Regions from separate parts of the Cupriavidus sp. OTU4054 genome, predicted to be linked through region 1. Evidence: predicted binding sites of a transcription regulator. Region 1 holds the regulator's gene; each other region holds the start of a gene.

Region 1 (3,180 bases):
GGGCGCGCGGATCAGCAGCGGGTAGCCCCGCCGTTCCCGCGGGACCTCATGGGTGCCATTCGGTCAGCAACTGGTGCACCGCCTCGGGCGTGGGCAGGGTTGCGAGCCCGTCGCGCATCTCGCGGTCCGATAACAGCTGTGCGATCTCCGACAGGATTTCCAGATGCTGCTGCGTGGCCTGCTCGGGCACGAGCAGGAAGATCAGCAGCGATACGGGCTTGCCATCGGGCGATTCAAACGGGATCGGCTCGGCCAGGCGCATAAAGCCGGCCAGCGGCTGCTTGAGCCCCTTGATGCGGCCGTGCGGAATCGCGACCCCGGCACCCAGGCCGGTCGAGCCGAGCGATTCCCGCGCGAACAGATTGTCGGTCACGGTGGCGCGTGCCACGCCATGGTTGTTCTCGAACAGGAGCCCGGCCTGCTCGAACACCCGCTTCTTGCTGGTGACGCTGACGTCGAGAGTGATGTTGCCGGGTGGCAGCAGTTTGGCCAAACGATTCATGGGCGATGCGCGGGTATCTTGGGGGTGTAAAGCGTCCGGCCATTATAGAGCAGCGGCATCGGTTCCTTGTGCACCGCAGCGTTGCGCCATACCGGTCACTACCGGTCGCCAACTCCGGGCGGCGAACGCCAGTCTCCTTTGTACATGTATGGCGCAGCATACACCGACGCCGCACGGTTGCAACTCCCCGTGGCTGGCGGACCACGCGCCGCGCGTATCGGGCGCCCATCAAAAAAGCCGCGCTGATTGCGCGGCTTTGCTCTCTTCGTATCACTCCTTGGCGACGTTGGCGTCGCGCGTCGGTGTTTATTGCTGCTGCATTTGCGCGGCAGCCATCTGGTACTTCAGGGCTTCGCGGTCGTGGCCCTGCACGCGATCCTTGTAGCGGATGACCTGACGGTCGAGCTTGTCGACCAGACAGTCGATCGCCGCATACAGGTCTTCATGATGCGCTTCGACGAAGATGTCCTTGCCCTTCAGATGCAGATTGATTTCCGCATACTGCCGCCGTTCCTTTTCCTTGTGGTTGTCGACCGATAGCAGCACGCTCACACCGATGACTTGATCGAAATGCCTGACGATACGCTCCAGTTTCGTTTCCACGTACTCACGCAGAGGGGGCGTGATGTCCAGGTGGTGTCCACTGATCTTGAAGTTCATAGCGTTTCTCCTTCTGAAAGAGTCACACCAGGCAGACGGTGCAACTCGGCTACAAAGTCTTGCGGAGATTCACTGCCGGGATCTTGAGCGCTTCGCGGTATTTGGCGACGGTGCGCCGCGCGACCACAAAGCCCTGCTCGCCCAACAGTTCGGCGATGCGGCTGTCGGAAAGGGGATTCTTGGGGTCTTCGGCTCCTATGAGTTGCTTGATCAGCGCGCGGATTGCCGTGGATGAAGCTGCGCCACCCGTTTCGGTGGACACGTGGCTCCCGAAGAAGTACTTCAACTCGAAAGTCCCCATCGGCGTGGCCATGTACTTGTTCGTGGTCACGCGCGAAATCGTGGACTCATGTAAACCGAGTGTATCGGCTATCTCCCTCAAAACCAAGGGGCGCATCGCGATTTCCCCATGGGTGAAAAAGTTCTTCTGCCGTTCGACGATAGCCTGCGCCACACGCAGGATCGTATCGAAGCGCTGCTGTATGTTCTTGATGAGCCACCGCGCCTCCTGAAGCTTCTGCTGCAGCCCCGCAGTGCCCGATTCGCCCTTCGCGCCGCGCAGGATCTGCGCGTACATGTCGTTGATGCGTAATCGCGGCATCACATCGGGATTCAGCTGGGCAATCCAGCCACCTCCGCTCTTGCGCACGAACACGTCGGGCACCACGAAATCGGCCTCGGGCCTGCTATAGGCGTGCCCGGGATACGGTGCCAGCGAGCGGATCAGATCGTGCGCGGCCTTCAATGCTATTTCGTCCACCTGGAGCGCTTTCTTGAGGCGCGTGTAATCACGCACCGCCAGTAACTCCAGATGGTGGTTGACGATCGACAATGCAAGATCGCGTTGCGGATGCGAGATGCGGCGCAGCTGCAGCGTGAGACATTCCGCCGCATTGCGCGCGCCCACGCCGGGCGGATCGAAGCTCTGCAGCAGCGTGAGCATCGACTGCACTTCCTCTATTTCGAACTCGAGTTCCTCGGGCAGTTCCGAGAAAATTTCTTCGAGGGTGGCGCCGAGATAGCCATCGTCGTCGAGCGACTCGATCAGGAACACCGCCAGGCCCTTGTCGCGCAGGGAAATCTTCAGCGGCGCGACCTGTTCCATCAGATGCTCGCGCAGCGTGGGTTCCGCGTCGCGCAGCTGCATCGGCGTCTTCTCGTCCTCGTCGCCCTGCGGACGGCGCGCGAAATCGTCGAGGCTCCAGTCGTTGCCGTAGTCCTCGCTGGTGTTATCGCCGCCGAAGCCTTCCTCGTCGCTGCCGCCCGCGCCTTCCGCGCGCTCCTCGCCGTTGCCCTGCGGCTCGGCCGGGGCGGGCGCGGGGGCGCTCTGCACGTTGACGGAGCCATCGGCGGCCACGCGCAGCGGGCTCTCGATCCAGTCGTTTTCGCGCTCGAGCAGGGGATTCTCCGTCAGAGCCTGCTCCACTTCCTGCTGGAGCTCCAACGTCGAGAGCTGCAGCAGCCGGATCGACTGCTGCAGTTGGGGGGTAAGGGCAAGGTGCTGGGAGAGGCGAAGCTGAAGCGACGGTTTCATGCGACCTATTCTATGCGCATCTTCTCGTCGATGGAACGGAAATTGCTATCGCCTATCGCTTTGGCTCGGTGATCGTGTCTGACCGAGCGCGAATGTGAGCGGCCGCACTCGCGGCCGGGGCATCACATCCGGAAGTTTTCGCCCAGGTAGACGCGCCGCACGGATTCGTTGGCGATGATGTCCTCGGGCTGGCCCTCGGCGAGCACCGTGCCTTCGCTGATGATGTACGCGTGGTCGCAGATGCCGAGCGTTTCGCGCACGTTGTGGTCGGTGATCAGCACGCCGATGTTGCGTGCCTTGAGGAAGCTGACGATACGCTGGATTTCGCCGACGGCGATCGGATCCACGCCCGCGAACGGCTCGTCGAGCAGGATGAAGCGGGGCGAGGAGGCCAGCGCGCGCGCGATTTCCACGCGGCGGCGCTCGCCGCCGGACAGGGACAGCGCGGGGTTGTTGCGCAGGTGCGCGATCTGGAGATCGTCGA
Region 2 (3,180 bases), on a different contig from region 1:
GGCCCCGCAAATGCGGAAGTTCAAGTAAATAATCCGCAGGAGGGAATAAAGGCGGCCGCCCGAAGCCGCCAATCGGCAGCGGCACCGCAGCCGCGGGCCGCAAAAAAAGCCACCCATTGGGTGGCTTCGGGGGATGGCGGAGAGAGCGGCTTACCAGTTGGTCTCGCGCTCGGGCGTCGCCGAGATGCGGTGCAGCGTCAGGTCCGCGCCATGGAATTCGGCCTCGGGATCGAGCCGGATACCGACGAACTTCTTGAGCGTGCCGTAGACGACCGTGCCGCCGACGACGGCGATCACGATGCCCAGTCCCGTGCCGATCAGCTGCGCGCCGATGGACACCCCGCCAAGGCCGCCCAGCGCATGGGAGCCGAAGATGCCCGCGGCAATGCCGCCCCACGCGCCACAGAGGCCATGCAGCGGCCAGACGCCCAGTACGTCATCGATATGCCATTTGTTCTGCGCGAGCGTAAACAGATGCACGAACAGCACGCCGGCAATGGCGCCGGTCACGAGCGCGCCGAGCGGATGCATGAGGTCCGAGCCCGCGCAGACCGCGACGAGACCGGCCAGCGGGCCGTTGTACGCAAAGCCCGGATCGTTGCGGCCGGCCCACCAGGCTGACAGCGTGCCGCCGGCCATCGCCATCAGCGAGTTGATGGCCACCAGTCCGCTGATCTTGTCGACACTCTGCGCGCTCATCACGTTGAAGCCGAACCAGCCCACAGCGAGTACCCAGGCGCCCAGCGCGAGAAACGGAATGTTCGACGGCGGATGCGCGCTGATGCGGCCGTCCTTCTGATAGCGGCCGCGGCGCGCGCCAAGCAGCAGAATGGCGGGCAGCGCAATCCAGCCACCGACCGCATGCACGACCACCGAGCCGGCAAAGTCGTGGAACGGGGCGCCGGCCACGCGCGCGATCCAGTCCTGCACGCCGAAATGCTGGTTCCAGACAATGCCCTCGAAGAACGGATACACGAAGCCGACGAGGATGAACGTGGCGACCAGCTGCGGGCTGAAGCGCGAACGTTCCGCGATACCGCCGGAAATAATTGCGGGAATCGCCGCAGCAAACGTCGCGAGAAAGAAGAATTTCACCAATTCATAGCCGTTTTTCTGCGCCAGAACCTCCGCGCTCGACATGAATTGGACGCCATAGGCCACGGTATAACCAATGAAAAAGTAAGCAATCGTTGAAACGGCAAAATCAACGAGGATTTTCACGAGTGCATTGACCTGGTTTTTCTTTCGGACCGTCCCGAGTTCCAGGAACGCGAATCCCGCATGCATGGCCAGCACCATGATCGCTCCAAGCAGGATGAACAGGGCATCCGTGCCAGACTTCCAGTTTTCCATTGTGACCTCATGCGCAAAATGGGAGCGCGAGTACGCAAGAAGCATTCCAGAATGGGCTAAAACGGGGCGAATCGCGCCCGAACGCGGTGCGGAGTGCACCGGGATGGCGTCGCGGCGTCGGCCGGCCACGCCTGCCGCCCGGATGGCGAGACCGGAACGCCGGGTTTCGATGCCTCGATATGCAGCATTTCGGTGCGTCTTCATGCCGCAAAACGGTGCGTTGCACCACGGTCGGGCGGACGGTTCGGTGGGGCCGGGGTGTCGAACGGGCGGCCCTCGCGGGGCCGTTCGATTGCCCGAAAAGAGGGGTAAAACCCCCGCTAAGTCTTGTCAGGGAACGATTTGCGGCGATTTCCGTTGCATTGGTGCCACTTGGGATTGCGCTTGGCGCGAAGGGCAGATTAGACTGCGCCGATCGGTGATTTGCCGCCTGGCAGATACATCGGTGACGACGACCAAACAAGGGAAATCAGCCATGAATAAAGGTGAACTGGTATCGGCCATCGCCGCGGACGCAGAACTCAGCAACGCCGCCGCCGAGCGCGCGTTGAACGCAGCGCTGGACAGTATCAAGAAGGCAGTTGCAAAGGGTGATTCGGTGACGCTCGTGGGTTTCGGCAGCTTCAGCTCCGGCAAGCGCGCGGCCCGTACCGGCCGTAACCCGCGTACCGGCGAAACCATCAAGATCCCGGCCGCCAAGACGGTGAAGTTCTCCGCCGGCCAAGGCTTCAAGGACGCCGTGAACAAGAAGAAGTAAGACTTTCGCGTTCGACAAGTCGCAAAGCGGCCTTCCGGGCCGCTTTTCTTTTTTCTGCTTCCCATTCGTTTATCGCGACGCTGCGCCGGGTTAAACTGCGCGCGCGAGCCAAGCTCGCTTCTGGCCTGTTTATGGAATACCCGCGATGAACGATCTGTCCCACCAGCTTTCCATGACCGTGCTGATGACGCCGGACATGGCCAACTTCTCCGGCAACGTGCACGGGGGCACCATTCTCAAATACCTGGATATGGTCGCGTATGCCTGCGCCAGCCGTTATGCGGGCCGCTACGTGGTCACGCTGTCGGTGGACCAGGTCATGTTCCGCCAGCCCATCCACGTGGGCGAGCTCGTGACCTTTCTGGCGTCGGTCAACTACACGGGCCGCAGCTCGATGGAAATCGGTATCAAGGTGATTACCGAGAATATCCGCAGCAAGCTCGTGCGCCATACCAATAGCTGTTATTTCACGATGGTCGCCGTGGACGACAACGGGCAGCCAGCCGAGGTGCCGTCGCTGCAGCCGCGCGACGAGGAAGAGCGCCAGCGCTTCGAAGCCGCGCAGCAGCGCCGCGCGTTGCGGCAGGAAATGGAAAAGCGCCACGACGACATCAAGCAGCGGTCGGTCGGGTGAGCGGAGCGCCTATGCAAAGCGAACGATGGGGATGGATGACGGTCTGTGGGGCTGCCGTCGCGTGCGCGATGGCGGCGGCGCCCGCCGGGGCGGAGGAGATCGGCAGCGTCAGCACGAACTTCCGCGTGACGGGCTCGGACAAGGTCGTCATCGAGGCGTATGACGACCCGCAGGTGCAGGGCGTGACGTGCTACGTGTCGCGCGCCCGCACCGGCGGCATCAAGGGTTCGCTCGGCATGGCGGAAGACCCGCCCGAGGCGTCGATCGCCTGCCGGCAGGTGGGCCCGATCTCGTTCAAGGGCCCGCTGCGTGCACAGGAGGACGTGTTCTCCGAGCGCATGTCGGTCCTGTTCAAGACCTTGCACGTGGTGCGCGCGGTGGACCGCAAGCGCAATACGCTCGTGTACCTCACGTACTCGGACCGCATCGTCAGCGG
Region 3 (3,180 bases), on a different contig from region 1:
TCGCGTAACTTCGCCGTCACCCCATAACAATGAGCTCCCGTCCGTCCCGGATGGCGTGCATCGACGCCCTCAAGGCGGTCAGTTCCCAGCTGATCGTGCTGCACCATCTGTCCTTCTACGGCCCCATGTCCGATGCGGCCCACTCGCTCGCGCCCGGCCTGATCGACTGGATGTCGGACTACGCGCGGATTGCCGTGCAGGTCTTCCTCGTCATCAGCGGATTCCTCGCCGCACGCAGCCTCGCGCCGGGCGGGCATCTGCTGGTGCGGAACCCGGTCGCCACCGTGTGGCGACGGTACCGCAAGCTGGTGGTGCCCTATGCGGCCGCGATCGGCGTCAGCATCGTGGGCGCCGCGCTCGCGCGAAGCTGGATGGTGCACGACTCGATTCCGGCCGCGCCCCATGTGAAGCAGTTCCTCGCGCACCTGCTGCTGCTGCACAGCGTGCTGGATGTGGACGCGCTGTCCGCCGGCGTCTGGTACGTGGCCATCGACCTGCAGTTGTTCGCGTTGCTGATTGGCGCGCTGTGGCTGGCGCGCGCGGGCTCGGCCGCGGGGCTGGCGGGGACTGACGGCCGCCCCTGGGGCATGCCGCTGGTGGCGGCGCTCGCGGTGGCCTCGCTGTTCTGGTTCAACCGCGATGCCGCCTGGGACGTTTGGGCGATCTATTTCTTCGGCGCTTACGGTGCGGGCTCGCTGGCGTTCTGGGCATCGGACAAGTCGCGTTCCTCGCGCGCGCTCGTGGCGCTTGCCGCCGTGGGCGTGGCGGCGCTGGCCGTGGACTTCCGGCTGCGCATCGCGGTGGCGCTGGCCACGGCCCTCGTCCTCGCGATCGCGCGGCGCGGCGGCTGGCTCGAAGACTGGCCGCGCGGGCGCGTGGCCGCCTATTTCGGCAAGATTTCCTACTCCGTCTTCCTCGTGCACTTTCCGGTCTGCCTCGTCGTGAACGCGTTCGTGCACCATGTGGCGCCCGGGCAGCCGGTGCTCAACGCGCTGGGCATGGTGCTCGCGTGGGTCGCGAGCAACGTGGCGGGGGCGCTGTTCCACCGTCACGTGGAAAGCCGGGACCTCGCGGGCCAACTGGCGGCGCAGTGGAAGGTCCTGTGGAAGGCGTGGTGGGCGCGCGACCCCGCCCCTGCCTCGCGGACGACAAAGATCTGAGCACGGCACGCGTCGGACTGGTGCGGCGCGCACACTGCCGGTGCGCGTCTGGACCGTTGCCTGGCGCGCACACTCGTTAAAACCCGATTGGTCTATGGCATGAAGGTTGCCTACTATGGAATCGTAAACCTGACCATTTGGTCAGGATTCCAGTGAGGCTTCCATGTCCGATCACATCGTCCTGACCTCGCATGCCCGGCGCGACAAGCCGGCCGAAGCGATCCACTGGGGCGCGCCGACTGCGGTCGAGCGGGGCCCGGTGATCGCGAGCGTCACCGACCCCGCGCAGCGGAACGTGATCGGCACCCATGCGGGTGCCTACGCGATCTATCGCGCGCTGGCCGTGGCGGCCGGCAACCTGCAGCGCGCGCACCGTCCCGATCTCACGGACACGGCGCCGGCCGAGGCGATCGGCCCGCATCCGCAGTGGGGCGACGCCGGCAAGATCGTATCGCTCGACCCATGGGGGCATCTGGTCTCCACGGCGTTCGAGGACCGCATCGCGGCGGGCGTCGATATCCGCCCGACCATCGCCGTCACGCGCGCCCATATCAACATGCCCGAACTCACCGCGGCAATCGCGGCCGGACGGCTCGCGCCCGATGGCGAGATCCTGTTCGCGAACGGGGACGTGCGCGTGACCAAGGCCGCGATCGATCCGGTGTGGTACCTGCCCGGTATCGCCGAGCGTTTCCATATCAAGGAGAGCGTGCTGCGGCGCAGCCTGTTCGAGCAGACCGGCGGCATGTTCCCCGAACTCGTGACGCGGCCCGACCTGAAGGTGTTTCTGCCACCGATCGGCGGCATGACGCTGTATTTCTTCGGCGATATCGCGAAGCTCGGGCAGGACGACACGCGCGTGGCCTGCCGCGTGCACGACGAATGCAACGGGTCCGATGTCTTCGGCTCCGATATCTGTACCTGCAGACCCTACCTCGCGCATGGCATCGAAGTCTGTATCGAGATGGCGCAGCAGGGTGGAGTCGGCCTGGTGGTCTATAACCGGAAGGAAGGGCGCGCGCTGGGCGAGGTGACCAAGTTCCTGGTCTACAACGCCCGCAAGCGCCAGGTGGGCGGCGATCGCGCGGAAACCTACTTCGCGCGGACCGAATGTGTGGCGGGCGTGCAGGACATGCGCTTCCAGGAATTGATGCCCGACGTGTTCCACTGGCTCGGCATCCGGCGTATCGACCGCTGGGCCTCGATGAGCAACATGAAACACGGCGCGCTGACGGCGCAGGGTATCGAAGTGGTGGAGCAGGTGGCGATTCCCGAGGCGCTGATTCCGGCGGATGCGCGCGTGGAGATCGACGCGAAGGTGGCTGCCGGCTATTTCACGCACTACACGCCGCCCGATGCCAACGAACTCGCTCTCGCGAAGGGCAGGGGGTTGAACGAATGAACGAATTTCCGGAGCGTCCGGCAAGCGGGCATGACGAGGGCAACGGTAGCGGCTGGCACAGCCCCGTGCCGCCCGATCATCGGGCCAGCCCGTTGCTGACCGCCGAAGCGGTGCGCACGCATTGCGCCACGGTGACCGAGTACGTGGCGGCGGGCGAGTCGTCGTTGTTCACCTGGCATCCCGACCGGGTCCATGCGATCGCGGATTACGTCGCCACGACGATCCGCCGCCGCTATCCCGACCTGCAGGTGCCCTATCACAGCCGCTGGCGGCATTTCGAGGCCGGCGCGCCCGGCGAGAAGGTGGACCGCTGGCAGATCCTGTGCGAGCGCGCGGGGCTGTCCGGTGCCGACCATTGCGCCGAACGCGCGCGTATCGGCATCGACCTCGTCATCCCGAGCGTGCTGCTCGATGCGGGCGCGGGCCCGGACTGGCGCTATCGCGATCCGGCCAGCGATATCAACCTGACGCGTTCCGAAGGCCTCGGCGTGGCGAGCTTCGACCTGTTCGCGCGCGGCGGCTTCTCGGCCGAGCACGGCGATCCGCTGCGCGCGGACGGCGAACGGCTGATGCGCATCGATGCCTCGACCATCGCCAACGCGTTCCAGGTGGCGCAGC
Region 4 (3,180 bases), on a different contig from region 1:
CTGCCGACGCAGCTGCACCTGATGGAAGAGCTCAAGAAGGTCAAGCGCGTGATCGGCAAGGCGATGCCCTCGGCCCCGCACGAGGTGCTGCTCGTGATCGACGCCAACACGGGGCAGAACGCGCTCGCGCAGACGCGCGCGTTCGACGACGCGCTCGGCCTGACCGGCCTCATCGTGACCAAGCTCGACGGGACCGCCAAGGGCGGCATCCTCGCCGCCATCGCGCGCCAGCGTCCGGTGCCGGTCTATTTCATCGGTGTCGGGGAAAAGGTCGAGGACCTGCAGCCGTTCAGGGCCGACGAATTCGCGGACGCTTTGCTAGGTTAAAAAAAATCCCCGGAGAACCCGGGGATTTTTTTACTCGCTGTCCGGCTGCGCGCCGGGCGCGGCGTTGCGAAACGCCTCGAGTTCGAGGCACGCCTCGTTGATCCGCGAGATCAGCGGATAGCGGCTCATGTCCACCTTCAGCCGATTCGCGTTGAACACCTGCGGCACCAGGCACAGGTCGATCAGCGTCGGCGTATCGCCATACGCGAACTTCCCCACATGGCCGACGCGTTCGAGATTGACCTCGAGCGCGGCAAAGCCCTGCTCCACCCAGTGGCGATACCAGGTATCCCTCGCCTCGTCGCCGACGCCCAGTTCGTTCTTGAGGTACTTGAGCACCCGCAGGTTGTTGAGCGGGTGGATCTCGCACGCGATCTCCTGCGCGAGGCCCCGCACGATCGCGCGCTCGAGCGGATTGCCCGGCAGCAGCGGCGGATGCGGGTGCGTTTCGTCGAGGTACTCGATGATCGCCATCGACTGGATCAGCGGCTGCTGATCCACCATCAGCGTCGGCACCACGGCATCGGCATTGATCGCGCGGTAGTCGGCCTTCAGCTGCTGGCCGCCTTCCCTGAGCAGGTGGATCGGCGCGTAGTCGTAGGGCAGGCCCTTCAACGCGAGCGCGATCCGTACCCGGAACGAAGCTGAACTGCGAAAGTAGCTGTACAGCTTCATCATGCGTCAGGCGACCTTGACCGTCAGGTCGCCCACGCCTTCGACGTGGCAGGTCATGACGTCGCCCTTGACGATCGGGCCCACACCTTCCGGCGTGCCGCTATAGATCAGGTCGCCCGGCTGCAGCTCGAACAGCTTCGACAGGTACGACACCATTTCCGGCACGGACCAGATCAGGTCCGACAGATCGCCACGCTGCTTCTCGACGCCGTTCACCGCAAGCGTGACCGCACCCTTTTCCGGATGGCCGATCGCCGAGACCGGAACGATCGGGCCGATCGGCGCCGACTTGTCGAACGCCTTGCCCGTTTCCCAGGGTCGGCCCGTCTTCTTCGACTCGTTCTGCAGGTCGCGGCGGGTCATGTCGAGGCCCACCGCATAACCGAACACGTGGCTCGCGGCCTGCTCGACCGGAATGTCCTTGCCGCCCTTGCCGATGGCCACCACGAGTTCGATCTCGTAATGGACATTGCTGGAGCCCGGCGGATACGGGAACGTGCCTTCGCTGTTGTCCGCCACATAGCTCACCGCGTCGGACGGCTTGCAGAAGAAGAACGGCGGCTCGCGATCGGGGTCCGAACCCATCTCGCGCGCATGCGCCGCATAGTTGCGGCCCACGCAGTACACACGACGCACGGGAAAGCTTGCGCTGCTGCCTCGCACGGGAACGCCAACGGGGGCTTGCGGGGCGAATACGAACTCGGTCATCCAACTATCTCCAGACTCTGGTCTTTTGGGTTGCAATGCGGGCTGCAATGCGGGGCTGCAATGCGGATAAGCGAACTACCTCGGGTCGCGCGACATGCACGAGCCCGCGCGGCAGTGCAAGAGCATACACCCGGTGCCGCGCCGAAACATGTCTATCGTGTTTTCCACTTCCTAAGTCGGCGCGAATCTTGCATGATGCAGTGCAACCGAAGCGACTCCATGACCCGCCGCCACCCGCCCCCTTCTGCTCCTGTCCAGCCGGCCGCCCGCCCGCTGCGCATCCTTCTGGTGCGGGACCCCCACGACGAAGATCCGCTCAACGTCGAGACCATCCGCGCCGGCCTGGCGCAGGCAGGCTTCACGGAGGTGCATACCGTCGACGCGGACCTGCGGCTGCCGGACGTCATTTCCGCGCGGCAGCCGGACCTCGTGATCATCGCGTCCGAGTCCGCCGCGCGCGACACCATCGAGCATGTGTGCGTCTCCACCCAGCACGCGCCGCGGCCCATCGTGCTGTTCACCGACAACGACGATTCCGCGCGGATCAAGGCCGCGCTGACCGCCGGCATCACCGCCTATATCGTCGATGGCCTGCGCGCCGAGCGTGTGAAGACCGTGCTCGACGTGGCCTATGCGCGCTTCGAGCTCGACCAGCAGCTGCGCGCCGAGCTCGACGCCACCAAGCTCAAGCTTGCGGAACGCAAGATCGTCGAGCGCGCCAAGGGCCTGCTGATGCAGGCGCGCGGCATCGGCGAGGACGAAGCGTACAAGCGCCTCCGCAGCATGGCGATGGAGCGCGGCATCAAGCTCGTGGAAGCCGCCCAGCGCGTGATCGACGTCATGGTCTGAGCCCGACCGGCGGCGCACGCCGCTGGTGCAATGCACAACTGTGGCGCTGCCCCGCCCACCCGCGCGCCCTCCGCAGACTGCCTTTCAGGCACCTTTCGCACGCAATTCGCCCATTCGCACGCTGGCACATCACTTGCGTTAACAGCGGTCACGGCCAACGACGGCCGCGGCTGCACCGGTTTCAACCCACACAACTCGATGGATGCGCGCGCTCAAAGGCGAGCACGCGCCCCCGGACAACGACGTCCTGAACTGCACCCGATCCTGAACAAGGCGGGCGGCGGCTCGGGACGTTTTTTATTGGAGCCTTTCTCAATGCCTTCTCGCCTCAAGATCGCCAAGCCGCTGCGCGTCACCGCGGACAACGCCACCGCCGATACCGTTCCCGCGAGCCAGGGACGGCGCCGCGCGCTGGCGACCATCGCCGGTGCCAGCGTGATGACGCTCGTCGATCCGCTCGTGCGCAGCGGGGCATGGGCAGCAGGCTCCGATGCGCCCGAGAAATCCGAGGTGAAGATCGGCTTCATTCCGCTGACCGACTGCGCGTCCGTCGTCATGGCCTCCACACTCGGCCTCGACAAGAAGTACGGCATCAAGATCACGCCGAGCAAGGAAGCCTCG

Evidence for each region. The regulator sigma-54, encoded in region 1, starts transcription at its own class of promoters, with help from an activator protein. The targets are predictions, from matches to a motif close to TGGCANGNAANCTGCTTT.
Region 2: AAHB16_RS13545 (ammonium transporter) is a predicted target of sigma-54. The motif match lies at 1,385-1,402, and genes of this name have one in related genera.
Region 3: AAHB16_RS06280 (GTP cyclohydrolase II) is a predicted target of sigma-54. The motif match lies at 1,256-1,273, and genes of this name have one in related genera.
Region 4: AAHB16_RS31110 (ANTAR domain-containing response regulator) is a predicted target of sigma-54. The motif match lies at 1,888-1,905, and genes of this name have one in related genera.

Annotation. Positions count from the first base shown of each region.
Region 1 is NZ_JASATF010000047.1:19,453-22,632, reverse strand. Features, by position in the region: gene ptsN (PTS IIA-like nitrogen regulatory protein PtsN) at 47-502, opposite strand; gene hpf (ribosome hibernation-promoting factor, HPF/YfiA family) at 809-1,162, opposite strand; gene AAHB16_RS31440 (RNA polymerase factor sigma-54) at 1,212-2,696, opposite strand; gene lptB (LPS export ABC transporter ATP-binding protein) at 2,819-3,180, opposite strand, start outside.
Region 2 is NZ_JASATF010000009.1:196,479-199,658, reverse strand. Features, by position in the region: gene AAHB16_RS13545 (ammonium transporter) at 151-1,353, opposite strand; gene AAHB16_RS13540 (HU family DNA-binding protein) at 1,829-2,110, shown strand; gene AAHB16_RS13535 (acyl-CoA thioesterase) at 2,256-2,744, shown strand; gene AAHB16_RS13530 (CreA family protein) at 2,780-3,180, shown strand, end outside.
Region 3 is NZ_JASATF010000003.1:317,746-320,925, forward strand. Features, by position in the region: gene AAHB16_RS06275 (acyltransferase family protein) at 30-1,160, shown strand; gene AAHB16_RS06280 (GTP cyclohydrolase II) at 1,324-2,562, shown strand; gene AAHB16_RS06285 (URC4/urg3 family protein) at 2,559-3,180, shown strand, end outside.
Region 4 is NZ_JASATF010000045.1:22,246-25,425, reverse strand. Features, by position in the region: gene ftsY (signal recognition particle-docking protein FtsY) at 1-327, shown strand, start outside; gene maiA (maleylacetoacetate isomerase) at 358-1,002, opposite strand; gene AAHB16_RS31115 (fumarylacetoacetate hydrolase family protein) at 1,009-1,710, opposite strand; gene AAHB16_RS31110 (ANTAR domain-containing response regulator) at 1,930-2,559, shown strand; gene AAHB16_RS31105 (CmpA/NrtA family ABC transporter substrate-binding protein) at 2,875-3,180, shown strand, end outside.